Regions from separate parts of the Streptomyces sp. TE5632 genome, predicted to be linked through region 2. Evidence: riboswitches for the same ligand, from Rfam matches in the RefSeq annotation. Region 2 holds a riboswitch; each other region holds the start of a gene.
What was found. Region 2 has a riboswitch for cobalamin ahead of ACVW19_RS29730 (FecCD family ABC transporter permease). Riboswitches for the same ligand answer to the same signal wherever they lie in the genome.

Region 1 (9,477 bases), 4.4 Mb from region 2:
CTCGTGGTAGGCGTCGGACAGGGTCCAGCACACCTTCTCGGGCCCGTAGCGCGGGACGGTGACCGCGATGCGGCCGCCGGGCTTGAGCACGCGGACCATCTCGGCGAGGACACCCTTGTCGTCGGGGATGTGCTCCATCACCTCGGAGATGATCACGACGTCGAAGGACTCGTCGGGGAAGGGCAGCGCGAGGGCGTCGCCCTCCATCGCCGTGGCGGTGGCCCCGGCGGGCGCCTCCCCGGCCTCCTTCATCGCCGCGAACCACTTGGCGACCTCGCGGATCTCCTCGCCGTTCTGGTCCAGCGCCACGACCCGCGCCCCGCGCCGGTAGCACTCGAACGCGTGCCGACCGGCTCCGCAACCGAGGTCCAGGACACGGTCGCCCGGGGCGAGCGGGAACCGGGAGAAGTCGACGGTCAGCACGTGGCCCTGCTTTCGCGGTGGGAGGTGACGGGTTCTTCTGCGACGAGTGCCGGGGCCGCCGCGGGACCGGCGACGACGGGATCGGCACCTGCGGCCTCTGCAGTCTCTGCCGCCTCTGCGCGGGCCATCGCCTCGCGGTAGCGGGCCACCGTGCCCTCGGCCGCGCGGGCCCAGGTGAAGTGCCGCAGCACCCGCTCCCGGCCGGCCGCGCCGAGCCGCGCGCGCAGCTCGGGGTCGCCGAGCAGTCGGTTCAGCCCGGCGGCCAGCGCGCCCGCGTCGCCGGGCGGGACGGCCAGGCAGGTCTCGCCGTCGCGGCCGGCCACCTCCGGGATCGCGCCGCCGGTCGTGGCGAGCAGCGGCGTGCCCGTGGCCATGGCCTCGGCGGCCGGGAGCGAGAAGCCCTCGTACAGCGACGGCACACAGGCGACCTGGGCGGAGCGCACGAGGTCGACCAGTTCCGCGTCCGAGATGCCCTTGACGAACTCGACGGCGCCCTCGAGCCCGTAGTGCTCCATGGCGTGCGCGACGGGCCCCTTGGTGGGGCGCTTGCCGACCACGACGAGGTGGGCCTCGGGCTGCTCGACGCGGACCTTCGCCAGCGCCTCGACGAGGAAGACCAGGCCCTTGAGCGGCACGTCCGCACTGGACGTGGTCACGATCCGGCCCGGTACGACGGGTACCGACGCGTCCGGCGAGAACAGGTCGGTGTCGGCGCCGATGTGGACGACGTGGATCCGGTCCTGCCGTACGCCCAGGTGGTCGACGATCTCCTCGCGGGAGGTGCCGGAGACGGTGAGCACGGAGGGCAGCCGGCGGGCCACCCGCTTCTGCATCCTGGTGAAGGCGTACCAGCGGCGCACCGAGGCGCGCCGCCGCCTGCTCCCGGCGGCGTCCAGCTCCAACTGCCGGTCGACGGTGATGGGGTGGTGGATCGTGGTCACCAGGGGCGCGCCGAGGTCGCCGAGCAGGCCGTAGCCGAGCGTCTGGTTGTCGTGCACGACGTCGAAGTCGCCGCGCCGGGCCCGCAGATGACGGCGGGCCCGCAGGGAGAAGGTCAGCGGTTCGGGAAAGCCGCCGGTCCACATCGTGCCGACCTCGAGCGCGTCGATCCAGTCGCGGTACTCGTCGCGGCCCGGGGTGCGGAAGGGGTCGGGCTGGCGGTAGAGGTCGAGGCTGGGCAGCTCGGTGAGGCTCAGCCCGTCGTAGCCCTCGTCGAGGACGGGGTAGGGCTGGGCGCCGATGACCTCGACCTGGTGCCCGAGGCGGGCGAGTTCGCGGGAGAGGTGGCGCACGTAGACGCCCTGTCCGCCGCAGAACGGGTTTCCCTTGTAGGTGAGGAGTGCGATGCGGAGCGGTCGCAAGCCATCGGCGGCGGAGGGACCCCGCGAGGGCCCGGCCTGACTGGCCTCAGCGGTCACCCTGGGCCCCCTTCTCCCTGCACGGTCCCGCGACTCTACGTCGGGACGTTAACCTGGAACAAGTTTCAGAGTTGATCGTTCCGAGGCTCCGAATCTACCGGCAGGTAGGGACGCCGGGAGCAGTGGATCAGGTGATTCACGCCACGGCGGGACGCGTGCCATGCTGTCCGATCACCAACCCTCACCGACGGTAACGGAGCGGGGCCCATGCCCGCGGAAGCCAACACCAAGAAGGCGGCCAAGGCGGCGATGCCGCCCAAGCCGAACAAGACCGGCAGGGCCGGCGAGGCGGACAAGGCGGTGCTCATGGAAACGGGCACCACCGGAGCCTCCCCCGCCTCACCCCTGACCGAGCGGCAGGAGGCGCGCAGGCGCCGCATCCTGGACGCGAGCGCCCGGCTGGCCGGCCGGGGCGGCTTCGACGCGGTGCAGATGCGGGAGGTCGCGGAGTCCTCGCAGGTGGCACTGGGCACGCTGTACCGCTACTTCCCGTCCAAGATCCACCTGCTGGTGGCCACCATGCAGGACCAGCTGGAGCGCATGCACCGCACCCTGCGGAAGAAGCCCCCGGCGGGCGACACGGCCGCGGAACGGGTCACCGGGACCCTGATGCTGGCCTTCCGCGCGCTCCAGCGCGAGCCGCAACTGGCCGACGCGATGGTGCGCGCGCTGACCTTCGCGGACCGCGGCGTGAGCCCGGAGGTCGACCAGGTCTCCCGCCGGACGACGATGATCATCCTGGACGCCATGGACCTCGGGGACCCCACCCCGGACCAGCTCTCGGCGGTCCGCGTCATCGAGCACACCTGGCACTCGGCCCTGATCACCTGGCTGTCGGGACGCGCCTCGATCGCCCAGGTCAGGATCGACATCGAGACGGCGTGCCGACTGATCGACTGGACGGCCCCGAAGGGTGAAGCACCGTGAAAGCGAAACTTTCGACGCCTTTCCGTTAGCCGCCGCGCGTCGCCCCCTCCTTCACTGCCGGTCAACCTTCGGCCATCCGTGGCCCAGTTGTGCGTGAACGGTTGACCGTCCCTACGGTCATTCGTATCGTCTGCGCTGCCATTCGGAGTCGAGCCCGAAACTTTCGAACCCGGATGCGGCGGAGTACGGCACGGCACGGCAGGCAATCCCCGGCATCCGCGCGACCCGCACACGGAACACGGGACCCCCACCGGAGAAGGGATGACATGTTCATGATTAGAACTGGAACCATCGGGATCGGAGGGAGCGCGGGAAGAGGCACCGGCATCAGGGCCGGCCTCCTCACCACCGCGCTCCTCACCGTCACCGCGCTCGTGGCCCTCCCCCAGAGCACCGCCCACGCCGCCGACACCCTGGGCGCGGCGGCGGCCGAGCAGGGCCGCTACTTCGGCGCCGCGGTCGCCGCGAACCATCTGGGCGAGGCGCAGTACGCGGCCACGCTCAACACCGAGTTCAACTCGGTGACGCCGGAGAACGAGATGAAGTGGGACGCCCTCGAGCCCGGCCGCGGCTCGTTCAACTTCGGCAACGCCGACAGGATCGTGGACCACGCCCGGGGCCGGGGCATGTCGGTCCGCGGGCACACCCTGGTGTGGCACTCGCAGCTGCCCGGCTGGGTCTCCGGCCTCGGGGCCTCCGACCTGCGGTCGGCGATGAACAACCACATCACCGAGGTCGTGCGGCACTACCGGGGCCAGATCCACTCCTGGGACGTGGTCAACGAGGCGTTCCAGGACGGCGGCAGCGGCGCCCGGCGCAGTTCGCCCTTCCAGGACCGGCTCGGCGACGGCTTCATCGAGGAGGCCTTCCGCACCGCCCGCGCGGCCGACCCGAACGCCAAGCTCTGTTACAACGATTACAACACCGACGGCGTCAACGCGAAGAGCGACGCCGTCTACACCATGGTCCGGGACTTCAAGTCCCGTGGCGTGCCCATCGACTGCGTCGGCTTCCAGTCCCACTTCAACAGCGCCTCCCCGGTCCCCTCCGACTACCGGGCCAACCTCCAGCGCTTCGCCGACCTCGGCGTCGACGTGCAGATCACCGAGCTGGACATCGAGGGCTCGGGCACGTCACAGGCCACCAACTACGGCAATGTCGTACGGGCCTGCCTCGCGGTGTCACGGTGCACCGGCATCACGGTGTGGGGCATCCCGGACAAGTACTCGTGGCGGTCGGGCGGCACGCCCCTGCTGTTCGACGACAACTACAACAAGAAGCCCGCCTACCACGCGGCGTTGAGCGCGCTCGGCGGTTCCGCTGATCCCGGCGGCCCGGGCGACCCGGGCACGCCCGGCGCCGCCTGCACCGCCACCTACACCACGGCGGAGGACTGGGGCAGCGGGTACAACGGCAAGGTGACCGTCACGGCCGGCAGTTCGGCGATCAGCGCCTGGAGCGTGAAGGTCACCATGACGCCCCCGCAGAAGGTCTCCTCGGTCTGGAACGGCTCACCGACCTGGGACAGCAGCGGCAACGTCATGACGGTGCGGTCCAGCTGGAACGGCACGGTCGCGGCCGGATCCTCGACCAGCTTCGGCTTCACGGTGACGAGGAACGGCAACTCGACGCCCCCGCAGCTCGGCCCCTGCACGGCCTCCTGACCGAATTCCCGCCCGCCCCACGGGACCCCACGGACCGGCCCGCCTCCGCCGACGAGGCGGGCCGGTCCGTGGCGACGTGACCTCGGCCACCTCGGTTCAAGCCACTTCTGACCACTTTCTTACGTACGGGTAGAGTGACGGCGTCGTCATCACCCGTACGGGGGGAAGCCGGTGCAATTCCGGCGCTGACCCGCAGCCGTGAGCCGTCCACCGGGACGGCGAGCCGGAATGCCCCGAACGGTTCGTGACCGGCTCACGCGCCCGGCGGTCCGCCGGGGCGCGGCACCGTCGAGGTATACGGAGCCGAGCCGCCGGGATGTCCCGTGCTGCCCGGCTCCCCACAGGGAGAGAGGCATCCGCCGATCATGAACATCCGTAGCAGCGCAGCGGTTCTGGCCGCCGTCGCCGTGATCGGTGCCGCCGTACCGGCCGCCGCCGACTCGTCCCCGTCCCCCTCGCCGTCCCAGCAGGCCCTGCCCGCCGCCCTGTACGGCGACGGCGACCCGCAGTACGACGGCGTGTGGCGGCAGTCGCTCGCCCTGCTCGCCCAGCACACGGTGGGCGTCGAGCCGCCGAAGTCGTCCGTCGACTGGCTGGCGGGGCAGCAGTGCGCCGACGGCTCGTTCGCCCCGTACCGTGCGGACACCGGCACGGCGTGCGACGCCAAGACCATGGTCGACACCAACCAGACCGCCGCCGCCGTCCAGGCCCTCGCCCCCCTCGGCGGGCACGAGGCCGTCACCGGCAAGGCCGTCGACTGGCTGAAGTCCGTGCAGAACAAGGACGGCGGCTGGGGCTACATGGCGGGCGGGGACAGCGACGCCAACTCCACCTCCGTCGTCATCGGCGCGCTCGCCGCGGCGGGCGAGAAGCCGGCCGAGGTGGTCAAGGACGGCAAGTCCCCCTACGACGCCCTGCTGAAGCTGGCGCTGCCGTGCGACGACAAGGGCGACAAGGGCGGCAAGAGCAGCAAGAGCGGGGACGACGGCGCGGGCGCGTTCGCCTTCCAGCCGGACAAGAAGGGCGAACTGGTCGCCAACGCCGACGCCACGGCGGCGGGCGTGGTCGGCGCCCTCGGCGCGGGCCTGGTGGTCGAGCCCGGCAAGGGCGGGTCGAAGGACGCCGGTTGCGAGAAGGCGGACACGCCCGAGCAGGCCGCCGCCAACGGCGCCGCCCACCTCACCGGTGTACTCGCCGAGGACGACCACCTCGTCTCCGCCCTCCCCGGCTCCGAGGACCAGCCCGACTACGGCAACACCGCCGACGCGGTGGTCGCGCTCGCCGCGCAGGGCGCCACCGAGCAGGCCGCGAAGTCCGTGGCCTGGCTGGAGAGGAACGCCGCCGACTGGGCCGCCCAGGGCGGCCCCGCCGCCTACGCCCAGCTGATCTTCGCCGCCCACGCGACCGGCACCGACCCGCGCGCCTTCGGCGGCACCGACCTGGTGAAGCAGCTCACGGCGACCGGGCCGGCCGCCGAGAAGTCCTCGCAGACGGCGAACGACGACAAGGCCGGGCAGGACGAGAAGGACGGGACGAAGGCCGAGTCGGACTCCGGGTCCGGCCTCTGGTGGACCGCCGCGATCGTCGGTGTCTGCCTCGTCGCCGCTGTCGGCGTCGTCCTCCTGCTGCGCGGCCGGAGCAGGAAGCAGCAGTCGTGATACGCCGGGCCACCGTGCTGTTCCTGGCCGCGCTCCTGCCGCTGCTGGCGGGCGTGGGCCAGGCGCAGGCCGCCGGCTACCGGTACTGGTCGTTCTGGGACCTGGACGGCGACGCGTGGACGTACGCCACCCAGGGTCCGTCCACGGCCCGTCCCGCCGACGGCGACGTCCAGGGCTTCCGGTTCGCCGTCAGCGAGGACTCCGCCGACGCAACGCGGCCCCGGGGCGCCGCCGACTTCGCCGCGATCTGCGCGAAGACCCCGGCGAAGGACGGCGAGAAGCGGGTGGCCCTGGTCATCGACTTCGGTACGGCCGCCGACGCCCCGTCCGGCGAGGCCCCGCCGGACGGCCGCACCGCCTGTGCCCGGGTCCCCGCGGACGCCACGACGGCCGAGGCCCTGGCCTCCGTCGCCAAGCCCCTGCGCTACAACACCGACGCCCTGTTGTGCGCGATCGCGGGCTACCCGGAGAAGGGCTGCGGGGAGCAGGTGTCGGGCGGCAGCGCACCGGCGCCCGAGAAGGAGGACGGCGCGAAGTCCTCGGCGCCGTCGGCGTCTTCGGACGACGGCGGTGGCCCCTCGCTCGGTCTGGTCGCCGGGATCGCCGTGGTGGCGTTGCTGGGTGCGGCGGCGGTCCGGCAGGTACGCCGTCGTGGCTAGCGGTGCCCGACCGCGGGGGCACACCGGCACCGGACGTCCGGTGCCGTCGGGTGCCCCCGCCTCGCGCCGCCGGCAGGGCAACGCCCTGCACCCCGGCGCCTGGTGGCTGTGGGCCCTGGCCCTCGGTGTCGCCGCCACCCGTACCACCAACCCCCTGCTGCTCGCCCTCCTCGTCACCGTCTCCGCGTACGTCGTGGCCACCCGCCGTCCGAACGCGCCCTGGGCCCGCTCCTACGGCGCGTTCGTCAAGCTGGCGCTCGCCGTGCTCGCCATCCGCCTGCTCTTCGCGATCGTCCTCGGCTCCCCCGTCCCCGGTACGCATGTGCTCGTCGATCTGCCCGAAGTCCCGCTCCCCGAGTGGGCGCAGGGCATCCGTCTGGGTGGCGAGGTCACGGCCGAGGCCCTCACGTTCGCCCTGTACGACGGCCTGAAACTGGCCACGCTGCTCATCTGCGTCGGTGCCGCGAACGCCCTCGCCAACCCCTCCCGTCTGCTGAAGGCCCTGCCCGGCGCCCTGTACGAGATGGGGGTGGCCGTCGTCGTGGCACTGACGTTCGCGCCGAACCTGATCGCGGACGTCCAGCGACTGCGCGCCGCCCGTCGGCTGCGGGGCCGTCCCGACCGGGGTGTCCGGGGTCTGCTGCAGGTCGGACTGCCGGTCCTGGAGGGTGCGTTGGAGCGTTCGGTCGCGCTCGCCGCCGCGATGGACGCCCGCGGTTACGGCCGTACCGCGCAGGTCCCGGACGGGATCCGCCGTACCACCGCCGCCCTCACCCTCGGCGGGCTGCTCGGCGTCTGCGCCGGAACGTACGGTCTGCTCACCGCCGCGGGCGCCGTCCACGGCCTGCCCGTGCTCCTGGCCGGTCTCACCGCCGCGCTCGCGGGCCTGTGGCTGGGCGGCCGGCGTTCCCTGCGCACCCGTTACCGCCCGGACCACTGGGACGCCCGCGCCTGGCTGGTCGCCGGCTCCGGCGCGGCGGTCGCGGCGCTGCTGGCGCTCGCCGCCGCGCGCGATCCGGCGGCCCTGCACCCCGGCGTGGTGCCGCTGGTCGCGCCCACGCTCCCCCTGTGGCCGGCGGCGGCCGTACTGATCGGCCTGCTCCCCGCCTTCATCACCCCCGCCCCCGAGGACACCGGCAAGGAGCCGTCGTGATCCGCTTCGAGAACGTCTCCGTGACGTACGACGGCATGCCCGAACCCTCCGTACGGGGCGTCGACTTCGAGGTGCCGGAGGGTGAACTCGTCCTGCTCGCCGGCCCGTCGGGGGTCGGCAAGTCCACCGTGCTGGGCGCGGTCAGCGGCCTCGTCCCGCACTTCACCGGCGGCACTCTGCACGGCAGGGTCACGGTGGCCGGCCGCGACACCCGCACCCACAAGCCGCGCGAACTCGCCGATGTCGTGGGCACGGTGGGCCAGGACCCGCTGTCCCATTTCGTGACGGACGTCGTCGAGGACGAACTCGCCTACGGCATGGAGTCGTTGGGTCTGCCTCCGGAGGTGATGCGGCGCCGCGTGGAGGAGACCCTGGACCTGCTGGGCCTGGCCGACCTGCGTGACCGTCCCATCTCGACGCTCTCCGGCGGCCAGCAGCAGCGGGTCGCCATCGGCTCGGTGCTCACCCCGCACCCGCGGGTGCTGGTCCTGGACGAACCGACGTCCGCGCTGGACCCCGCGGCGGCCGAGGAGGTCCTCGCGGTCCTCCAGCGCCTGGTCCACGACCTCGGCACCACGGTCCTCATGGCCGAGCACCGGCTGGAACGCGTCATCCAGTACGCCGACCAGGTGGCGCTGATGCCGGGGCCGGGCGAGCCCCCGCTGCTCGGCACGCCGGCGGAGGTGATGGCCGCCTCCCCGGTGTTCCCGCCGGTGGTGGCGCTGGGCCGGCTCGCGGGGTGGTCCCCGCTGCCGCTGACCGTGCGGGACGCGCGCCGTCGGGCGGCCGGGCTGCGGGAGCGGCTGGCCGACGCGACGACCCCGCCGCAAGGGCCCGCTCGGAAGACCGCCGGGGACGCGATGCCCGTGCCCTCCGGTCGGCGCCTGTTCAAGCGCACGAAGGCGGACGCCTCAACTCCCGCCCACGTGGCCGAGGTCCGCGCCCTCGCCGTCCGCCGTGACCGCGTCCAGGCCCTGCGCCGCATCGACCTGACGGTCGCCCCCGGCGAGACGGTCGCCCTGATGGGCCGCAACGGCGCCGGGAAGTCGACGCTGCTCGGCGCCCTGGTCGGTCTGGTCGAACCGTCCGCCGGTTCGGTCCGCACCGGTGACGCCGTGCCCCACCGCACCCGTCCCCGCGACCTGGTCCGCCGGGTGGGACTCGTCCCGCAGGAGCCGCGCGACCTGCTGTACGCGGACACGGTGGGCGCGGAGTGCGCCGCCGCGGACCGGGACGCGGAGGCGGAACCGGGCACCTGCCGCGCCCTGTTGTCGGAGCTGCTCCCCGGGATCACGGACGACACGCACCCCCGTGACCTGTCCGAGGGCCAGCGCCTGACCCTCGCCCTGGCCGTCGTCCTCACCGCCCGCCCGCCCCTGCTCCTCCTCGACGAGCCGACCCGCGGCCTGGACTACGCGGCGAAGGCCCGCCTGGTCGCCGTGCTGCGGGGGCTGGCCGCCGAGGGCCACGCCATCGTCCTGGCCACGCACGACGTGGAACTGGCGGCGGAACTCGCCCACCGGGTGGTCCTGCTCGCCGAGGGCGAGGTCATCGCCGACGGGCCGGCGGCCGAAG
Region 2 (9,477 bases):
CAACGGCCCGCAGACGCCATGCCGCGTTCGTCGCCGCGCTGGTGACCTGCTCGACCGTACTGACCGGCCAGGAACTCGCCGTGGCCGGCGGTACGCCCACACCTTCGGTGCCCGTCCCGCAGCTGGACTGGAGCCCCTGCGTCCGAGGCAGCGAGTTCGACTGCGCGACCGCGAAGGTGCCGCTGGACCACGGCAGACCGGGTGGCCGCACCCTCGAGCTGGCAGTCATCAAACGGAAGGCGACCGGCCCCGGCCGGCGCATCGGCACCCTCTTCTTCAACCCCGGCGGCCCCGGCGGTCCCGGAACGGTGCAGATGCCGCAGAACTACGAGAAGTTCCCGCGCGAGGTGCGGGAGCGGTTCGACATCGTCAGCTGGGACCCCCGGGGAATCGGCAGCAGCACCGCGGTGAACTGCTTCGCCAGTCCCGAGGAGGCCGCCGAATGGAACGCGGGCAAACCGGCGGGCTTCCCGGTGGGCGAGAAGGAGCGGGCGGCCTTCATCACCGCGTACAAGGACCTGGCCCGGCGCTGTGAGCAGCGTGACCCCGAGCTGCTGCGCCATGTGTCGACCACCGACACCGCCCGCGACCTCGACCTGCTCCGCCGGGCGGTGGGCGAGTCACGCCTCACCTACCAGGGGATCTCCTACGGCACGATCCTGGGCGCCACCTACGCCAACCTCTTCCCCGGCAAGGTCCGCGCCATGGTCCTCGACAGCAACATCGACCCGCAGGCCTGGACGAACCACGCGTCCGACGACGACCCCCGGCTCACGACGTTCCTGCGCATGGGCTCGGACCGCAGCGCGGCAGCGACCCTGGACCAGTTCCTCGCCCTGTGCGGGTCCACCACCCCCGCCCACTGTGCCTTCTCCGCCGGCAGCCCGAAAGCGACGCGGACCAAGTTCGACCAGCTGATGCAGCGGCTCCGGAAGCAGCCCGTGGGCGCGTGGACCTACGCCGGCACGGTCGCCAACGCGGTGAACAGCCTCTACGTCGTCCACCCGGGGTGGACGGACCTCGCCGGCCGGCTGCAGGACCTGTGGCGGGGCCGCGCCCCGGAGCCGGCCTCGCCCCCGCCCCCACCGGCGGTCCCGAACCCGAACCCGTACCTGGGTGAGGAACAGGGCGCCGCGGTGCTCTGCGGCGACAGCCCCAACCCGCGTGACCCCGGTGTCTACCACGCCGTGGAGGAGGCCGCCGCCGCTCGTGCGGGCGACGCCGGACGCTTCTGGACCTGGGCCGCCGAGGGGTGCGCCACCTGGCCCGCGGTCGCCGCCGACCGCTACCGCGGTCCGTGGGGCAAGCCGACGGCACACCCCGTCCTGGTGGTCGGTACCGCCTACGACCCCGCCACTCCCTACTCGAACGCCCAGGCCATGGTCAAAGAACTGGCCGACGCCCGCCTGCTCACCAACGACGGCTACGGGCACACCGCGTTGATCAACCCCAGCAGCTGCGTCAAGGCACACGAGAGCCGCTATCTCATCGACGGCACCCTCCCGCCGGTCGGAACGACGTGCCGGCAGGACGTGCCTCCCTTCTCCGCGCCCAAGCCGATCGGTGGCGTCGCCACCGGCGGCGGCGGAACGGCCGGCACCGTCTCCTGAACCGGCCGTGACCCCCGGCCGTGACCCCCGGCCACGGTCCCCGGCCGTGTCCCCCGGCCTGGACACGGACCGGCAACGCGCCCGCGCCCGGACCCGAGAGCGGGGTCCGGGCGCGGACGTGGGCGTCCGGGATCGCCGGGTGCTGTTCCTGCCGCCGGCGACGTCGGCCGGGCGGAGGGAACCAGCCGGTCCGTCGGCGGGGAGGAGGCGCACGGACAGAGAGACCCAGGAACGCAGGGTGTTGTCGGGGTGGCGGCGGGCGGGCCGGCTCGATCCGGCGGACGTGACGGGCCAGGGCGGTCAGGAGCGCTTCCGCTTCCAGACGCGCCACATGCCGCCCGACGCACTGGTGGATGCCCATGCCGAAACCGACGCCCACGCTCTGGCTCTTCCCGTTCCGGCCCTGCCAGTCGCCCCCACCCGGCCTCGACGCACCACCGGGCAGTCGGCGGACTCCGGCTGATCGCGCTCGTAGCCTTGGGCCATGGCCGACATCTACGAACTCCAGCTCACGCTCGACCTGCCGGACTCCCTCCCGCCCCGGGATCTCGCCCTGCTCCGCTGGCACTTGGGAGAGGAAAGCAGCCGCCAGGACGACGGACACGACGGCTACGAGTACCCCCTCTGGGACGCCCGTGGGCCGGCGCGGCGGATCGGGGGAGCTCTGGTCGGGGAGTTGTGCTCCGACGGCGACGGTTGGGCGCTGACCGTGCGGCAGGAGGCGCATCCCGACGAGTTCGACGACCTGCGCAGGCTCGTGCTGTGGCTCGGCGCGCGTACGACGAGCGTGGGCGCCATCGGACACCTGCGTTTCTACGAATCGGACGTACCCGATGTGCTGATCGCTCAGGCCGGGAAGGTGCACAGCGCCGTCCTGCGGGTGGACAAGACAGTCCGGTCCCCGACCGAGGTGATCCCCGACCCCTGTGCCTGAGCCACGCAACGAGACGCCGCTTCGCCGGATCCGGTACCGACTTTGTGAGCCGACCGCCCGCGCGGAAGACCACCCGGCCGGTTGTGTCAGTGGAGGCCCATAGGGTCTGCGCATGGTTGATCAGAAGTGGGCCGGGGTGCGGGAGCGCATCGCGGCGCTGGGCGCGCTGCCGGCGAGCAGCGAGGCGTTCGGGTCGTTCGGGCACCGCTGGGCCCTGGAGAATCCGCTCACCGAGGTCGAACTCACGGAGCTGGAAACCCAGCTGGGCGTGAGCCTGCCCGCGGAGTACCGGGCGTTCCTCACCCAGGTCGGCGCGGGCGGCGCGGGTCCCGCCCACGGTCTCTTCCCGGTACGGCGCGTGCAGGGCCGCTGGCGTTGGGAGGGCGACGGCGCCTACCTGGCGGACCTCTCCACGCTGGCCGAGCCGTTCCCGGAGAAGGGACCGGACCCCGAACTCCTCGAGGCGCTCGCGGCCGAGCGTCCCGAAGAGGAGGACTTCGACGAGATCGAAGACTTCGACGAAGCCATCGAGGCATGGGACGAGCGGTGGGGAGCCGTCATGTTCGCCCCCGCGCGCACCGCCGGAGCCATCGTGATCTGCCACTTGGGCTGTGCTCTGCGGGAATGGCTGGTCATCAGCGGCCCCCACCGCGGCACGGTCTGGTCCGATTCCCGAGTGGACGACGTCGACCTCGAGCCGGTCCTCGACACCGAGGGCGAGCCGGTCACCTTCGCCCGTTGGTACACCGACTGGCTGGACAAGGCCGAACGCTCCGTACGACAGCCGGCGGTGGGCGCCTGAAGAAGGGGAACAAGAAGGGGAACAAGAAGGGGGGGAACAACTCGCTGGTCTTCCTCCAGATCCGTAGGGAACGCTGTGCGAGTGATTCAGCGTGAGGCTGCTGTTCGGATGGTCGAGGAAGAGCTGGAACGCGCCTTCCGGGAGGAACTGTCGGCGGGTCTGCGTCCGATACGCATGGCGGTGACGTCCGTGAAGGAACACGAACTGGTGTGGATCGTCTGCTGGACGTCCGAGGAGTTCGTGCGTACCGGAAGGCCGGAGTTCATGCTGGTCGGGAACGGGCCGTACCTGGTCGATCGCGTCGACGGAAGTCTCCATCGGATCGGTGTCGTCTCCTCGGCGACCGGGGCGTGGGAGGCCGACTACCGTGTCCGTGTCCGGGGGTTGGCCGAGCGGACCGCGGTGGACGATCTGCACGACGAGGTGCGCACGGTGGCGTCCACCCGCGGGCGCATCCATGCCATGCACGCCCTGCGCCGACGGCTGCCGGTGCTGCCCCACGCCGAGACGATCACCTACGTGACCGCCTTGCTGGAGGGCGATGCTCCGGAGCACCTCGTGGAGGTCGCCACCCGAGAACTGGTGCCGCCGCCGGTCGACCGGGTGCTGGCCGTCCACACCGTCCGCGGAGCCGCGCACACCGCCGGCCCGTGACGCGTCCGGCCGGCGTCCGACGCCGTGGTCTTCGCGGAGATCGGGATCGGCGCCGTGGACGAGGAGTGCACGCACCGTTGTTCCTGTGGCTGCACCGACTGGGAGAGTCATGACAAGTAGGTTCACCGAGCTGGCCGTTGACTGCCACGATCCGGAGAGGCTCGCGGCCTTCTGGTGCGAGGTCCTGGACTTCGAGGTGATCGACCGGAGCGAGGGCAAGGTCGAGATCGGCTCCTGGGTGCCGACCGTCGAGGAGGTTCGGGCCCGCCAGATGCCGCCCACCCTGCTGTTCATCCAGGTGCCCGAGGGCAAGACCGTGAAGAACCGGCTGCACCTCGACGTCAGCCCGATCGACGGCAGCACCGAGGACGAGGTGACCAGGCTGCTCGGCCTCGGCGCCACCAGGACGGATGTGGGCCAGGGGCCGGACCGGAAATGGGTGGTCATGGCAGATATCGAGGGCAACGAGTTCTGCGTGCTTCGCACCCTGGCACCGCGGAACCAGCCCGACTCTGTCGGGGGTTTTGCAGCTGCACCCCCACCGCCAGGCCGTTGAGCAGGGCAGATGCAGAAGCCCGACGGGAGTACCGGGTCACACCGGCGGGGGTGATCTCCGCCACCACCGGCGGGGGTGCCTTGGTGGGCGCGCTAAGCTGCACATGCCCCGCGGGGGAAGTCCGGTCGAATTCCGGCGCTGACCCGCAACGGTAGGCGGAGCCCGTCCGAGGCCCCGTAAGCCCGATTACCCGCGGTGTGAAGGCTCCTGTCATTCGCCGTGGACTGCGAGAGGTGCTGCGCAGGGCGCCCGCGCCCGGGGCCGCTCCTTCTGTTGCGTAGGGGCACGGCCTGAGGCGAAAGCGATCCGTCCGTGGCCACCACCCTCGAAACCGAACCTGCCACGCCCGCGCACACGCCCCGTACCGGAGCCGGGGCCGCGTCCCCCAGACGCGTGCCGCTGCCCCTTCTCCTGATCGGCCTGGGCGCCGCTCTGCCCGTGTCCCTCGTCTGCGGGGTGGGGATCGGGGCGTCGGGGATCTCCTGGGGCGAGGTGCTGCACCACCTGTGGGCCGGGTCGACGGGCGGGTCCATAACCCCCGGCCAGGTGCCGGCGTACACCATCGTCTGGGAGCTGCGCTTTCCCCGGGCCGTGCTGGCCGCGATCGTCGGGGCCGGGCTGTCGGCCATCGGCGTCGCGGTGCAGGCCATGGTCCGCAACGCTCTCGCCGACCCGTACGTGCTGGGTATCTCCTCGGGCGCGGCCGTGGGCGCCAACGCCGTGCTCATCTTCGGAGCCTTCGGCGCGCTCGGCGTCTGGGCTCTGTCCACGGCGGCGTTCCTCTCCGCGCTTCTGGCCATGGTGCTGGTGTACGCGATCGCCCGTACCCCTCGCGGCCTGAGCCCGCTGCGGCTTGTCCTGACGGGCACCGCGATGTTCTACGGCTTCTCGGCCGTCACCACGTTCATGGTGTTCGCGGCCGAGCGCGGTGAGGCGGCCCGCTCCGCGATGATGTGGCTGCTCGGCAGCCTCGGCGGCGCAAACTGGGCCTCCGTTCCGATCGCCGCGGGGGCGGTGCTCGGCGGCCTCGTCCACCTCGCGTGGTCGGCGCGACGCCTGAACGCCCTGGCCATGGGCGACGAGACGGCCGCCGCGCTGGGAGTGGACCCGGGAAGGCTGCGCAAGGAGCTGTTCCTGGTCTCCGCCGCCGTCACGGGGGCGGTGGTGGCGGTGAGCGGGGCGATCGGCTTCGTCGGACTGATGGTTCCGCACGCCGTACGGATGCTCGTCGGCGCCGACCACCGGCGGCTGCTGGCCGTCGCACCACTGGCCGGAGCCGTCCTGCTGGTCTGGGTGGACATCCTGTCCCGCGTGGTGCTCGCGCCGGTCGAACTGCCGGTGGGCGTCCTGACCGCGGCCATCGGCGTGCCGTGTTTCGTCCTGCTGATGCGCCGTCGTTCCTACACCTTCGGAGGCATGTGATGCGGGTCGACGTCGACGCACTGACCGTCGAGGTCGAGGGTGCCCGGCTGGTGGAAGAGGTCACGCTGGGTGCGGCCGAGGGGCAGCTCGTCGGTCTGGTCGGGCCCAACGGCAGTGGGAAATCGACCCTGTTGCGTTGCGTCTACCGGGCGCTGCGTCCCTCGGCCGGTACGGTCCGGCTCGGCGGTGAGGACCTGTACGCCATGAGTGCGCGTGAAAGTGCCCGCCGGGTGGCCGCACTGCCCCAGGAGGCAGTCACCGAATTCGACTTCACGGTCGCCGAGGTCGTGGCGATGGGGCGGTTGCCGCACCAACGGTCGGCGGCCCGGACCACCGATGAGGACCGCGGGGCGTGCGAGGCCGCGCTGGTGGGGGTCGGCGCCGGTCACCTCGCCGACCGTGGCTTCCTCACCCTCTCCGGCGGCGAGAGGCAGCGGGTCCTGATCGCCCGGGCGCTCGCCCAGCGCCCCCGGGTGCTGGTGCTCGACGAACCCACCAACCACCTGGACATCGCCCAGCAGTTGGAGGTGCTCGCCCTGGTGCGTGGCAGCGGGCTGACGGTGCTCACCGCGCTGCACGATCTCAACCTCGCCGCACTCCACTGCGATCTGCTCCATGTCATCGACGGCGGCCGGATCGTCGCCTCCGGCGCTCCGCACGACGTGCTCACACCCGAGCTGCTGGCCGAGGTCTTCGGAGTGCGGGCGCATCGCGTCCCGCATCCGGAGACCGGCGCCGTGCAGCTGCTCTTCGATCGTCTCCTGCCCGCTCAGCCCGCTACCTGAGGAGTCACCGCCACCATGCCGCACCCGGTACGCCCCGCCGTACTCGCACTCGCCACAGCCCTGCTCCTCACCGGCTGCGGTGCACAGGTCACCTCTCAGGAAGGGGAGAAGGACGGTTCCGTGGCCCGTGACGGCCACTATCCGGTGACCGTGGAGAACTGCGGCCGGAAGAAGACCTACGACAAAGCCCCCCAGCGCGTGGTCACCAACGACGTCGGCATCACCGAGATCATGTTCGCGCTCGGACTCGAGGGGCACATGGCGGGCTATGTGATGCCCGACGACAAGGGCGACCTCACGTCCGTTCCCTGGAAGGACGCCTACCGGAAGACCACGTGGCTCTCGAAGGAGAGGATCACCATGGAGCTGGTCCTCGACGCCCGTGCCGATCTGGTCTTCGCGGGCTGGAACTACGGCTTCAACGAGGGGACCGGCCTCACCCCGGCCAAGCTGGACGAGGTGGGCGTCGACTCGTATCTGCTGAGTGAGTCGTGCCGCAACGGGAGAGGGAAGGCACGGGGCGTGATGTCACCGCTCGACGCCCTCTACACCGATCTGCGGAACCTGGGAAGGATCTTCGACGTCGAGGACCGTGCCACCACCCTCATCGCGACGTTCCGGAAGCAGGTGGCCGAAGCGCAGGCGAAGGCGCCGAAGGGTGCGGACCGTCCGAGGGTCTTCCTCTACGACGACGGGCGGGACAAGCCGCTGACCTCGGGCGCGTACGCAGGTCCGCACGACATCATCACCAAGGCGGGCGGTGATCACATCATGAAGGACCTCAAGGACAGTTGGACGACGGTCGGTTGGGAAACCGTCGTCGCACGTGACCCGGAGGTGATCGTGATCAACGACTACGGGGACACCAGCGCCGACCAGAAGCGGAAGTTCCTGAAGTCCTATCCGCCGCTCGCACACGTCTCGGCCGTCAAGAACGACCGGATCGTCGTCCTCGACTACGTGGACCTGGTGGAAAGCCCGCGTAATCCCGCGGCCGTCAGCTCACTCGCCGCAGACCTGAGGAACTTCGATCGGGGCGGATCTCCCCGGGGAGAGGGGTGATGCCGCATGTCCGTCGACGCGAACTCGGCCGAAGTGACGTCCGGTCAGGCCACGGCCCCGCCGCCCGTCCCGCTGCCCGCCCCGCCGAACGCTCCCGCGCCCTGTCGGGTCGTCGTGTGCCGGGACTGCTGCTGCGGCAGCTCCAAGGTGCCCGGCGTCGACCACGCGGCGCAGGCAGCGCGCCTGCGCGCGGCGGTTCCGACACGGATCTCCGCCTGCCTGGACCTGTGCGAACAGGCCAACGTCATCGTCGTCCAGCCTTCCGCGGCGGGCCGGTCGGCCGGCGGCCGGCCCGTCTGGCTGGGGCTGGTCAACGACCCCGACGCCATCGAGGACATCGTCGCCTGGGCGCACGCCGGCGGCCCCGGCGTCGCACCCCTCCCGGACATCCTCGACCTCTACACCGTCAGGCCGCCGCGGCGGGGCACGGCCCCCTGAGACCGCGCTCACCCGACCGCCCTCCACGCGGCAGCGGCCCCCGGCCACTGCCGCACGAGTGGGTCACCCCGGTCCCCTCGAACCCACGGCGCGGCGCCCGCCGGAAAGGAAACGCCCCGGCATGACCGAACACGCTCAGGCATCCGCCGAGGCCGTCACCGCGGCCCTGCACGACGTGGCAGGCCTCGGCGGCTTCTTCGTCCTGCCCGTCGGCGGCCCGGACGAGGGCCGGCACCCGCTCGACCGGTCCTCCGCGCGCGGCTTCACCGACCTGTCCGCAGCCGTCGCGCGGCGGTACCGCACCGGCGAACCGCGGATCGGCGTGTCCATCGCCCACCTCGGACACGCGGCCCGCCTCTGGTCCCCCGCCCTGGCATGCGTGCTGCTGCACGGGATCGTCTTGGACCTGACGGAGCTGCAGCGTGCCGACGACGGACCGGCCCTCCGCCTGCCCCGCCCCGCCGGCTGGTACGCCGAGCGGCTCCCCGACCCCGCTCTCGCCCTGAACGAGCAGGTGATGCGGCATCTGCGCGCGCTCGAGGCCGGACTGCGCGTCAAGATCGCTCCGCGCCTGCTGGACGGGAACGCCGCCTCCGCACTCGTCGGATCGGCCCATGTCCTGCTGTCGGCCCGCCCCGAGCTGCGGGAACCGCTCACGGGCCTCACCACCCGGCTGCTGAGCACCGGACGACTCGCGGGTACCGGAGTGATCACCGGCCCGGATCTCACGTTCCGCCGCCGCAGTTGCTGCCTCTACTACCGTGTGCCGAACGGCTCGAAGTGCGGCGACTGCTGCCTGGCCGGCCGAGACGGACCGGCAGCCTGACGCAGGGTGCCCGCTGCCGGAACAACGCCCGGTGCGTCACCTCCGCGCACACCTCCCGGCCGACTCGTCCGGTCCCGTCCCGGCCCGTCGTGCTGCCGACCCCCGCGTTCGTCACCCGGTCGGTCAGCACGCACGACACCTACGTACGTTTCGAGGTCCGGCTCGCCAAGGACAATCAGGACTACGACGTGATGGGGTACACCAAGGGACAGCCCATCGCCGACGGCCTCGACCAGTACGAGCGGCACCCGGAGTTCCTGCGGGTGCCGCCACGAGGCGGCACCCGCTCGGCCTTCCCCGACCACCGCCTGGAAGACGCACCGGACGCGCACCTGCCGGAGGAGCGGGCCCCACGCAGGCTCCACGCAGGCCCCACGCAGGCCCCACG
Region 3 (9,477 bases), 5.0 Mb from region 2:
GAACCGCACCCGTACGGGCAGCAGTCCGAGCCCGTCGACGTGCCCCGCGCGGCTTTCGACCTCGTCCTCGATGTGCTCGCCGAGGATCTGGTAACCCCCGCAGATCCCCAGCACGGGCCGCCCCTCGGCAGCCCGCCGCTCCAGGGCGTCCGCCAGCCCCCGCTCGCGCAGCCACTCAAGGGCCCGCACGGTTCCGCGGGTTCCCGGCAGCACGACGAGGTCGGCGTCGGCCAGTTCCTCGGGCCGGTCCACGAACCGCACGACGACGCCCGGTTCGGCGGCCAGCGCGTCCACGTCCGTGAAGTTGGACATCAACGGCACCGCGCACACGGCGACCCGCAGCACGTCCTCGCCGACCGGCGGGGCGACGGCCGACTCCCGCACGGCACCGCGCAGGGACACCCCCAGCCCGTCCTCCTCGTCGATGCCGAGCCCGTGCCGGAAGGGCAGTACGCCGTACGTGTGCCGCCCGGTCAGGCCGTGCAGCATGTCGAGGCCCGGCTGCAGCAGGGTCACGTCGCCCCGGAACTTGTTCACCAGGAACCCGGCGACCAGCGCCTGGTCCTCGGGGGAGAGCAGGGCGACGGTGCCGAAGAAGGAGGCGAAGACCCCGCCGCGGTCGATGTCGCCGACGACGAGGACGGGGAGCCCGGCGTTCCTGGCGATCCCCATGTTCACGATGTCGGTGCGCCGCAGATTGATCTCGGCCGGGCTGCCTGCCCCCTCACAGATCACCGCGTCATACGTGCCCCGCAACTGTGCGAGGCAGTCCAGCACCGTGCCCAGCAACTGTTGTTGCCGTCCGCCGTGGTAGCCGCGCGCGCTCAGTTCGCCGACCGGCTTGCCCAGCAGCACCACCTGGCTGCTCCGCTCGCCGCCCGGCTTGAGCAGCACGGGGTTCATCAGTGCGGTCGGCTCGACCCGGCAGGCCTGGGCCTGCATGGCCTGTGCCCGCCCGATCTCGGCGCCCTCGCGCGTCACGAACGAGTTCAGCGACATGTTCTGCGCCTTGAACGGCGCGACCTTGACGCCCTGCCGTACCAGCCACCGGCAGATCCCGGCGGTCACGACGCTCTTGCCGGCGTCCGAGGTGGTACCGGCGACCAGCAGACCCCCACCGCTCATGACCTGTGTCCCTTCCCGACGATCCGCGCGGCGACGATCCGCGCGACGGCACCGACGCCGAGCGCCAGCCAGCCGACGCGCCGCGAGAGCCGTACCGCCCGGTCGATGTCCGCCACGGCCACGGGACGGCCGGCGCCGTTGAGGACGGGCCGGTGTTCGACCCGCCCGGAGTAGGACAGCGTTCCGCCGAGCCGCACGCCGAGCGCGCCCGCGAAGGACGCCTCCACGGGGCCGGCGTTGGGGCTGGGGTGTTTCGCGGCATCCGCGCGCCACGCCCGGACGGCGCCCCGCGGGTCCGGCCCGGCGACCGCGGCGAGTACGGCGGTCAGCCGCGCCCCGGGCCACCCGGCGACGTCGTCGAGGCGGGCGGAGGCCCAGCCGTAGCGCCGGTACCGGGGCGACTTGTGGCCGACCATGGCGTCCAGGGTGTTGACGGCCCGGAACCCGAGCAGTCCCGGCACCCCGGCGACGGCGCCCCACACCAGGGCGCCCACCACGGCGTCGGAGGTGTTCTCGGCGACGGACTCCACCACCGCGCGGGCGATCCCGTCGGCGTCCAGCGCCTGCGGGTCCCGGCCGCACAGGTGCGGCAGCCGTGCCCGCGCCGCCTCGATGCCCTCGGCGGTCCCGGTCTGAAGGGCCTGCCCGATGGCGCGGGCCTCGACCGCCAGCGACGTCCCGCCGACGACGGCCCAGGTGGCGGCGCCGGTCAGGGCGACCGAGGCGGCGGGGGAGGAACGTACGCACCGGGCGGCAAGGCTCCCCAGAGCGAGGGCCCCGCCGACGCAGACGGCGGTGTGCAACGCGCCCCGGCCACGGTCGTCCCGCCACAGCACCCGTTCCACGGCAGCCGCGGCCCGCCCGAAAGCGGCGACCGGATGCCCCCGGCGGGGATCGCCGAGGAGCAGGTCGCCGAGGAGGCCGACGGCGGCGCCGTACGCGAACTCGCGATCGGCACCCACGGGTTCAGCCGGTGGGGGATCCGGTGGAAATGTCCGCCCCGAGCCGGGGTGGGGCGTCGCTGGTCGACCTCGACGGGCAGCCGGGCATGGCGATATGTCCTCACTCAGGGTGTCCGCGCCCTGGTTCGACGAGACCGGCGGTGAGAGTTCCTGGCTCCCGGGGTGTTCACCCCGGTGACAGTGGCGGGACCGCGCCGGACTTCCACCGGCTTCCTCTCCTGCCGCCGCATTGGCATCCGGCAGTCCACCACGGTCCGGAAGAACCGTCAACCTGCCTTTGACCTGCGAGGCTGAAGTGTGCTGAGGCCCACAGAGGGGTTCCGGTGGGGGAACGCGAACGGGCGGTGCGGGGCGCGAAGCCCCGCACCGCCCGTCGGACGGAGACGACCTTGATCAGGCCTTGATCAGGCCTCGATCAAGCCATGATCAGATAGATCCCGTATGCCACCGCCGCCGTGCAGGCCGCGAAGCAGGCGTAGGCGCCGGCGACCGCCAGGGCCGCGGACCCGCCCTGGGCGGCGGCCCGCTCATGGCGGGACAGGCCGACGATGCCGAGGGTGAACAGGGCCACCAGGGCCACGGTGGCCACGAGGCTGACGCCGAAGACGGAACCGAGGGCCGCCCAGTCGATCTTCATGGTGCTCTTCTTCCTTCGTACCGGGGCGCGGTCAGACGGTGGTCTTGGCTGCCGGATCGGTGGGGACCGGGGCCGGGATGGTGGCCGAGAGCTCCTCGCTCAGGCTGCCGGCCGGGGGCGGGGTCACCGCGGCCATGGCGGCGGTCACCACACCGGCAGGCTCCTCGGCGGTGGCGTCGGTGGCGCCGGTGTCGTTGACGTTGGTGTGGTCGACGACCTCACGCCGGGAGATCTTCCAGATCGCCGCGCTGGAGGCGACCAGGAAGACGGCGACGACGGCGGTGCCCCAGCTGCCGGCCCGGCAGACCAGTTCGGCGATGGCCCCGACCAGGGCCGCCGCCGGCAGCGTCAGGCCCCAGGCGACGAACATCCGGGTGGCCGTCGACCAGCGGACGACACCGCCCTTGCGGCCCAGGCCCGCACCCATCACGGCACCGGAGACCGAGTGCGTGGTGGAGAGGGAGAAACCGAGGTGGGAGGAGGCCAGGATGACCGTCGCGGCGCTGGTCTGGGCGGCGAAGCCCTGCTGCGGCTGGAGGTCCGTCAGGCCCTTGCCCATCGTGCGGATGATGCGCCAGCCGCCGAGGTAGGTGCCGAGCGCGATGGCGACGCCCGCGGACACGATGACCCACAGGGGCGGGTCGGAGTCCGGGGCGAGGGTGCCGCCGGCGACCAGGGCCAGGGTGATGATGCCCATCGTCTTCTGCGCGTCGTTGGTGCCGTGGGCCAGCGAGACGAGGCCGGCGGAGGCGATCTGACCCGCCCGGTAGCCCTTCTCGGACGCCTTGCCGTCGGCCTTCTTGCCCAGACGGTAGGTCAGCCGCGTCGCGAACATCGCGGCGAGGCCGGCGACCAGCGGCGCGGCGATCGCGGGGATCAGCACCTTGGTGACCAGGACGTCACCGTGCACCGCGCCGAAGCCCGCCGAGGCGACGGTGGCGCCGATCAGGCCGCCCATCAGGGCGTGCGAGGAGCTGGACGGCAGACCGACCAGCCAGGTCAGGAGGTTCCAGAGGATCGCGCCGACCAGTGCGGCGAAGATGACCTCGGGACGGATGCCGGCCTCGTCGACGAGGCCTTTGGAGATCGTGTTGGCGACCTCCACGGAGAGGAAGGCGCCCACCAGGTTCAGCACGGCGGACATGGCCACCGCGACCTTGGGCTTGAGAGCACCGGTCGAAATGGTTGTCGCCATCGCGTTCGCGGTGTCGTGGAAACCGTTCGTGAAATCGAACGCGAGTGCGGTTACCACCACAATCGCGAGGATCAGCGAGAAGCTTTCCATTTACCCAGGCAATCGTTCGAAGTCATTGGCGCGTTGAACGTAGGTAACCTGAGTGAACAGAAGATGAACTGGGATGGGCGCCGGGATGACCGTGATGGGTGTGGCCGCTCCGTCGGACGGCCCTATGTCCACCATGTCCCTTCCGTGGCGGTGCGGCTGAAGGGCTGTGCGCCGTCGACGGGCGTCCGCGGCCGACCGCGGAGCCGTTGAAGAGACCTTCGTCACCCGGCAGGATCACTGCATGACCGAGCAGCGACGGGACGTGAGTGACGAGGAGACGCGTGCCTGGACCGGCCTCGTAGAGGCCGCCCGCCGGACCGTCTCCGACGGGCTCGTCGTCGGCACCTCCGGAAATGTCTCGGTGCGGGTCGGTTCGACCGTGCTGGTCACCCCGTCGGGAGTGCCCTACGACCGGCTGACCCCGCACGACGTGACCGGTGTCGACCTCACCGGCCGACAGGTCCTCGGCACCCTGGTCCCGACCAGCGAGCTGCCCATGCACCTCGCGGTGTACCGCACGACCGGAGCCCGCGCCGTGGTGCACACGCACGCCGTGCACGCGACGGCGGTCTCCACGCTCGTCGACGAACTCCCGCTCGTCCACTACATGGCCGCCGCGCTCGGCGGGCCCGTCCGGGTCGCCCCGTACGCGACGTACGGCACCGACGAGTTGGCCGAGCACATGCTGCGCGCCCTCGACGGCCGCACCGGCTGCCTCCTGAGGAACCACGGCACCCTCACCCACGGCACCACCCTCGACCAGGCCTACGACCGCACCGCCCAGCTGGAGTGGATGTGCAGGCTCTGGCTGACCGCGTCGTCCGTCCCGGGCCGCTCCCCGGCCCTCCTGTCGGCCGACCAGCTGGCAGAGGTCGCGGACCGCCTGCGGGGCTACGGGCAGCGCGGCTGAGGTGTCCCCCGGGCGGGACGTCCACTGGCCGGGGGACCGGTCCCCCGGGACACTGGGTTCCGTGCGCACTGTCAGAGCGACGGCCGCTGCCGTCACCGCCGTGATAGGTGCCGGAGCCGCCGCGGTGGCGGCCGGCCGGCTCGCCAGCGACGCGGCCCTCAAGGCGCCGCCGGGCAGACCGCTGCCCACCGAGCCCCGGCTCACCGTGCACGGCACCGCCGCCGGCCAGGTCAGCCTCACCCGGGACCTCGCCGCGCTGCGCCCCGGCCGCTACGGCCTCGCCGGTGACGACTCCCACGCGGTCGTCGGACCCGTACTGGAAGGCATGTCGGACTCCGCCGACACCGTCGTACGCCGTCTCGAACGCGTCGTGCGGGGCACCCTGAAGCCCGGCGACCGGGCCTGGCTCACTCCGAACCTGTACATAGGCGACCCGGGCACCGCACTGGGCCTGGACCACACCGACGTCGTCGTCCTCGGCGAACTCGGCCCCCTTCCCGCCTGGTTCCTGCCGGGCGTCCGGGAGACCTGGGTGCTCGCGGTGCACGGCCTCGGCACCACCCGGGAACACCCCATGAACGTCATGGAGTTCCTGCACCGCCACCACTTCCCGATACTCGTTCCCTCCTATCGGGGCGATCCGGGCGCGCCGCGCTCGCCCGACGGCCTCAACCACTTCGGCGAGACCGAGTGGCGCGACCTCGACGCGGCGATCCGCCACGCGCTGGACGCCGGTGCCCGGCAGGTCGTCCTGCTCGGCTGGTCCACCGGAGCGACCATGGCGCTGCGTGCCGCAGCCCGTTCCACCCTGCGCGACCACATCGCCGGGCTCGTCCTCGACTCCCCGGTGCTCAGCTGGGAATCGACCCTGCGTGCCCTCGCCGCCGCCCGCCGCACCCCGGGCGCGCTGCTGCCGCTGGCGGTCCGCGCCGCCCAGGGCCGCACCGGCCGCTACGGCGACCACCACCCCGGCACCGCGGGGGAGGAACGCGTCGACGTGCCCACCCTGATCGTCCACGGCCCCGGCGACGTGGTGGCCCCCTGGCGGCTCTCCCGCCGCCTGGCCGCCGCCCAGCCCAACACGGTCACCCTGCTCACGGTCGAGGACGCTCCGCACGGCGCCATGTGGAACGCCGACCAGGACGCCTACGAAGAGGCCCTGCGCCGCTTCCTCACCCCTCTCATGTGACCCCCGAGCCTTCCGCGTGTGACCCCTGTGCCCGGCCCGTCCGGTTCGTCCGCTCCGGCGGGTGGCCGGTGGAGCGGGTCCCCGCCGGGGATTCCGCTCGGGGCCGTGGCACCGGCCTGTCACCACCTCTCGACCGCCCGCGCGACCCGGTGCGTTGGCCCTCTCCGTCGCCGCCCGTGACATTCCGTTTGGGTTTTCGGACCGTCAACCGCAAGACTGCACCCGTGACGTCCCGTATCCCGCGCGACTCCAGGCTTCGACTTGTCCGCCCGCGACCCCTGGCCGCCGCCCCCAGGGCGATGAACCAGCAGCGCTCGCGCCGTCCTGCGCCGCGCCCTCCGGAAGGCACACCGGCCCCCGCGGAGCTGGCCAGGATGGCACGCTCCGGTCTGGCCGGCGCGGCTCGCGTCGCCCGCTGGGCCGACGCGGCCCTCGGTCCCGGCCGGAGCAGCGCCACCGCCGCCGGCAAGGCCATCCTCTCCGACACGACCGCCGAGTGGGCGGCCGACGACCTGGGTCTGACCCCGGCTCAGGTCCGGGCCGACTGGGACACGGCCCGGCTCGCCGGTCTGGTCGAGGTGCACGGCGACACGGCCCGTCCCGGCTGGCGGCTGCGCGCCTGGGACCGCGACGACAGCGCCGTGCTGCGGGGCTGGGTCGCCCTCTTCGACGCCTGGTCGCTGGCGCACCCGGAACCCGAGGACCACGAACCCGCCACCGTCAGCGAGGTCGTCTCGGCCATGCCGCAGGTGCTCTCCTTCCTCCAGCTCTCGGCCGGGCCCGTCCCCGTGCCCCAGCTCCTCGACCTCCTGCAGCAACGGGTCACCGAACTGCGCACGGAGCGCTGCGAGGTCGACTACGCGCCCCACTCCGCCGACACCGCCCACCCCGGGGCCACTCCCGGCCCCGCACTCCGTTCCGCCCGGCCCGCGCCCGTCGAGCCGGGCGCCGCCGACGCCCCGCTCGCCCCGCTTCTCGAATGGGCCCTGCGCGCCCTCGCCGCGGTGGGCGCCCTCACCTACGGTGAGGGACAGGCCACGCTCACCCCGCTCGGCAGCTGGGCGGTCTGGGTCAAGCTGGAGCAGATCTGCGTCGCCGCGCAGAGCCCCGCCGGGAACATCGAGCAGAGCGCCGAGGACATGCTCCGCGGCTGCGCCCAGCTGCGCCCCAACGCGGCCCGCGCCGAGTACCGCGCCTGGCTCGCCGCCCGCCCGGTCGCCGGCGCCGTCACCGAACTGCTCGAGGCCGCCCGGGGCGAGGACGCCCTGCTGCGCGGCCTCGCATTCGAGGCGCTGCGCGTGGTCGGCGCCCCCGCCGAACCCGAGGTCCGCGCCGTGCACGACGAGCCGACGCTGCGGCCCTACGCCCTGCTGTGGCTGGCCGAGTACGAGGGCGCCGACCCCGAGGACGCCCACCAGGTCCTCACCCGGGACGAGGCCACCTGGCTGTGGGTGGACACCGCCGCCGCGGTCGCCGACCACGGTGAGGCCCCGCTGCTGGTACGGCACCTGGAGTCCGCGGTCCAGCCGACCGTCCCCGCGCTGCTGAACGAGGTGCGCGCGGTCGGACACCCGCGCACCGTGCAGGTACTGGTCGCGCTCGCCGCCGCGCACCCCGACCCGGCCCTGGCCAAGGCAGTCCGGCGGGCAGCCTTCCAGGTGCACACCGGAGGCTGACACCGCCGCCGCCGCCGTCCCGCGGAGTCCCACGAGATCCCACCGGCCCGCGAGGGCGACGTCCCGGCTCCGTCGGCCCGGGACCGGGCTCAGGCCCCGGTCTCGGGCGCGTACGTACCGAAGCTCCAGATGTTGCCCTCGCGGTCCCGGGCCGTGTAGTCCCGCGAGCCGTAGTCCTGGTCGGTCGGGGGCATCAGGATCTCCGCGCCCTGTTCCACCGCCCGCCGGTGGTGTGCGTCGACGTCGTCCACGACGACGTACACCCCGGCCGGCCCCGCACCCTTCATCGCCGCGTCGAACACGCCGCCGCGGCCCTGGGACCCCAGCATCACCGCGCCGTTGCCCTGCACCAGCTCGGCGTGCATCACCGCGCCGTCCTCGCCCTCGTACACCGACAGCTCCGTGAAGCCGAAGGCTTCCGTGAGCTGCCGGATCGCCGCCTTCGCGTCCGCGTACAACAGCGTCGGAAAGATGCTCGGACGCCCGCCACCCGTACCTGCCACGGCCCCACTCCTCACCTCCCGCAGCCGGATGCCCCGCGACGGGAAAACCACCGGAAACTCGACCTTCCGCCAGTCTGGCAGCGACCACTGACAACGCCCCGTGACCCGGCCGGGCGCGGGGCATCGCACACCCGCACCCCGGGAAAGTGGTTGCGCGACCCCGTTAGAATGGCTCGCATGGCCATTCTCCTTGTGCATTAGACGGCGGGAACGCCCTCAGCCGCCCACCGCCGACTTCCCCCGGGCTCCGTTCGAGCAGGGGACCCCAACGCCTGGAGTCTGACCCGTGATCTCCGCCTCCGGCATCGAGCTGCGCGCCGGTGCCCGTGTCCTCATCGAGAGCGCCACCTTCCGCGTCACCAAGGGTGACCGCATCGGCCTGGTCGGCCGCAACGGCGCCGGCAAGACCACGCTCACCAAAGTCCTCGCCGGCCAGGGCATCCCCGCCGCGGGCAACGTCACCCGCTCCGGCGAGGTCGGCTACCTCCCCCAGGACCCCCGCACCGGCGACCTCGACGTGCTCGCCCGCGACCGCATCCTCTCCGCCCGCGGCCTGGACGTCCTGATCCGCAAGATGCGCGAGAACGAGCAGCGCATCGCGAACGGCCAGGGCGCCACCCAGGAGAAGGCACTCAGGCAGTACGAGCGCCAGGAGACGGAGTTCCTCACCAAGGGCGGGTACGCCGCGGAGGCCGAGGCCGCCACCATCGCCGCCGCGCTGAACCTGCCCGACCGGGTCCTGGGCCAGCCGCTGCACACGCTCTCCGGCGGTCAGCGCCGCCGTGTCGAACTGGCCCGCATCCTGTTCTCCGACGCGGACACCCTGCTGCTCGACGAGCCGACCAACCACCTCGACGCCGACTCGATCGTCTGGCTGCGCGACTACCTCAAGACCTACCGCGGCGGCTTCATCGTCATCTCCCACGACGTCGACCTGGTCGAGACGGTCGTCAACAAGGTGTTCTACCTGGACGCCAACCGCTCCACCATCGACATCTACAACATGGGCTGGAAGCTCTACCAGCAGCAGCGCGAGGCCGACGAGAAGCGCCGCAGGCGCGAGCGGCAGAACGCCGAGAAGAAGGCCGCGGCCCTCAACGCCCAGGCCGACAAGATGCGTGCCAAGGCCACCAAGACGGTCGCCGCGCAGAACATGGCCCGCCGCGCGGAGCGCCTGCTGTCCGGTCTCG

Region 1: it holds a riboswitch for cobalamin, as region 2 does, so the genes downstream of both, ACVW19_RS09655 (prenyltransferase/squalene oxidase repeat-containing protein) here and ACVW19_RS29730 (FecCD family ABC transporter permease) in region 2, are expected to answer to the same signal.
Region 3: it holds a riboswitch for cobalamin, as region 2 does, so the genes downstream of both, ACVW19_RS06870 (cobalamin biosynthesis protein) here and ACVW19_RS29730 (FecCD family ABC transporter permease) in region 2, are expected to answer to the same signal.

Annotation. Positions count from the first base shown of each region.
Region 1 covers NZ_JBSSEA010000003.1:983,124-992,600, forward strand. Annotated here, with positions in the region: gene ACVW19_RS09635 (class I SAM-dependent methyltransferase) at 1-423, opposite strand, end outside; gene ACVW19_RS09640 (glycosyltransferase family 4 protein) at 417-1,841, opposite strand; gene ACVW19_RS09645 (TetR family transcriptional regulator) at 2,148-2,768, shown strand; gene ACVW19_RS09650 (endo-1,4-beta-xylanase) at 3,041-4,432, shown strand; cobalamin riboswitch at 4,546-4,685, shown strand; gene ACVW19_RS09655 (prenyltransferase/squalene oxidase repeat-containing protein) at 4,798-6,090, shown strand; gene ACVW19_RS09660 (SCO2322 family protein) at 6,087-6,749, shown strand; gene ACVW19_RS09665 (energy-coupling factor transporter transmembrane component T) at 6,790-7,902, shown strand; gene ACVW19_RS09670 (ABC transporter ATP-binding protein) at 7,899-9,477, shown strand, end outside.
Region 2 covers NZ_JBSSEA010000003.1:5,374,676-5,384,152, forward strand. Annotated here, with positions in the region: gene ACVW19_RS29705 (alpha/beta hydrolase) at 1-1,610, shown strand, start outside; gene ACVW19_RS29710 (hypothetical protein) at 2,095-2,544, shown strand; gene ACVW19_RS29715 (SMI1/KNR4 family protein) at 2,657-3,346, shown strand; gene ACVW19_RS29720 (YrhB domain-containing protein) at 3,455-4,000, shown strand; gene ACVW19_RS29725 (VOC family protein) at 4,110-4,556, shown strand; cobalamin riboswitch at 4,648-4,768, shown strand; gene ACVW19_RS29730 (FecCD family ABC transporter permease) at 4,869-5,978, shown strand; gene ACVW19_RS29735 (ABC transporter ATP-binding protein) at 5,978-6,763, shown strand; gene ACVW19_RS29740 (ABC transporter substrate-binding protein) at 6,779-7,825, shown strand; gene ACVW19_RS29745 ((2Fe-2S) ferredoxin domain-containing protein) at 7,832-8,263, shown strand; gene ACVW19_RS29750 ((2Fe-2S)-binding protein) at 8,385-9,089, shown strand.
Region 3 covers NZ_JBSSEA010000003.1:378,945-388,421, reverse strand. Annotated here, with positions in the region: gene ACVW19_RS06875 (cobyric acid synthase) at 1-1,125, opposite strand, end outside; gene ACVW19_RS06870 (cobalamin biosynthesis protein) at 1,122-2,087, opposite strand; cobalamin riboswitch at 2,213-2,351, opposite strand; gene ACVW19_RS06865 (hypothetical protein) at 2,503-2,724, opposite strand; gene ACVW19_RS06860 (anion permease) at 2,756-4,009, opposite strand; gene ACVW19_RS06855 (class II aldolase/adducin family protein) at 4,251-4,919, shown strand; gene ACVW19_RS06850 (alpha/beta hydrolase) at 4,981-6,108, shown strand; gene ACVW19_RS06845 (hypothetical protein) at 6,333-7,784, shown strand; gene ACVW19_RS06840 (VOC family protein) at 7,874-8,287, opposite strand; gene ACVW19_RS06835 (ABC-F family ATP-binding cassette domain-containing protein) at 8,574-9,477, shown strand, end outside.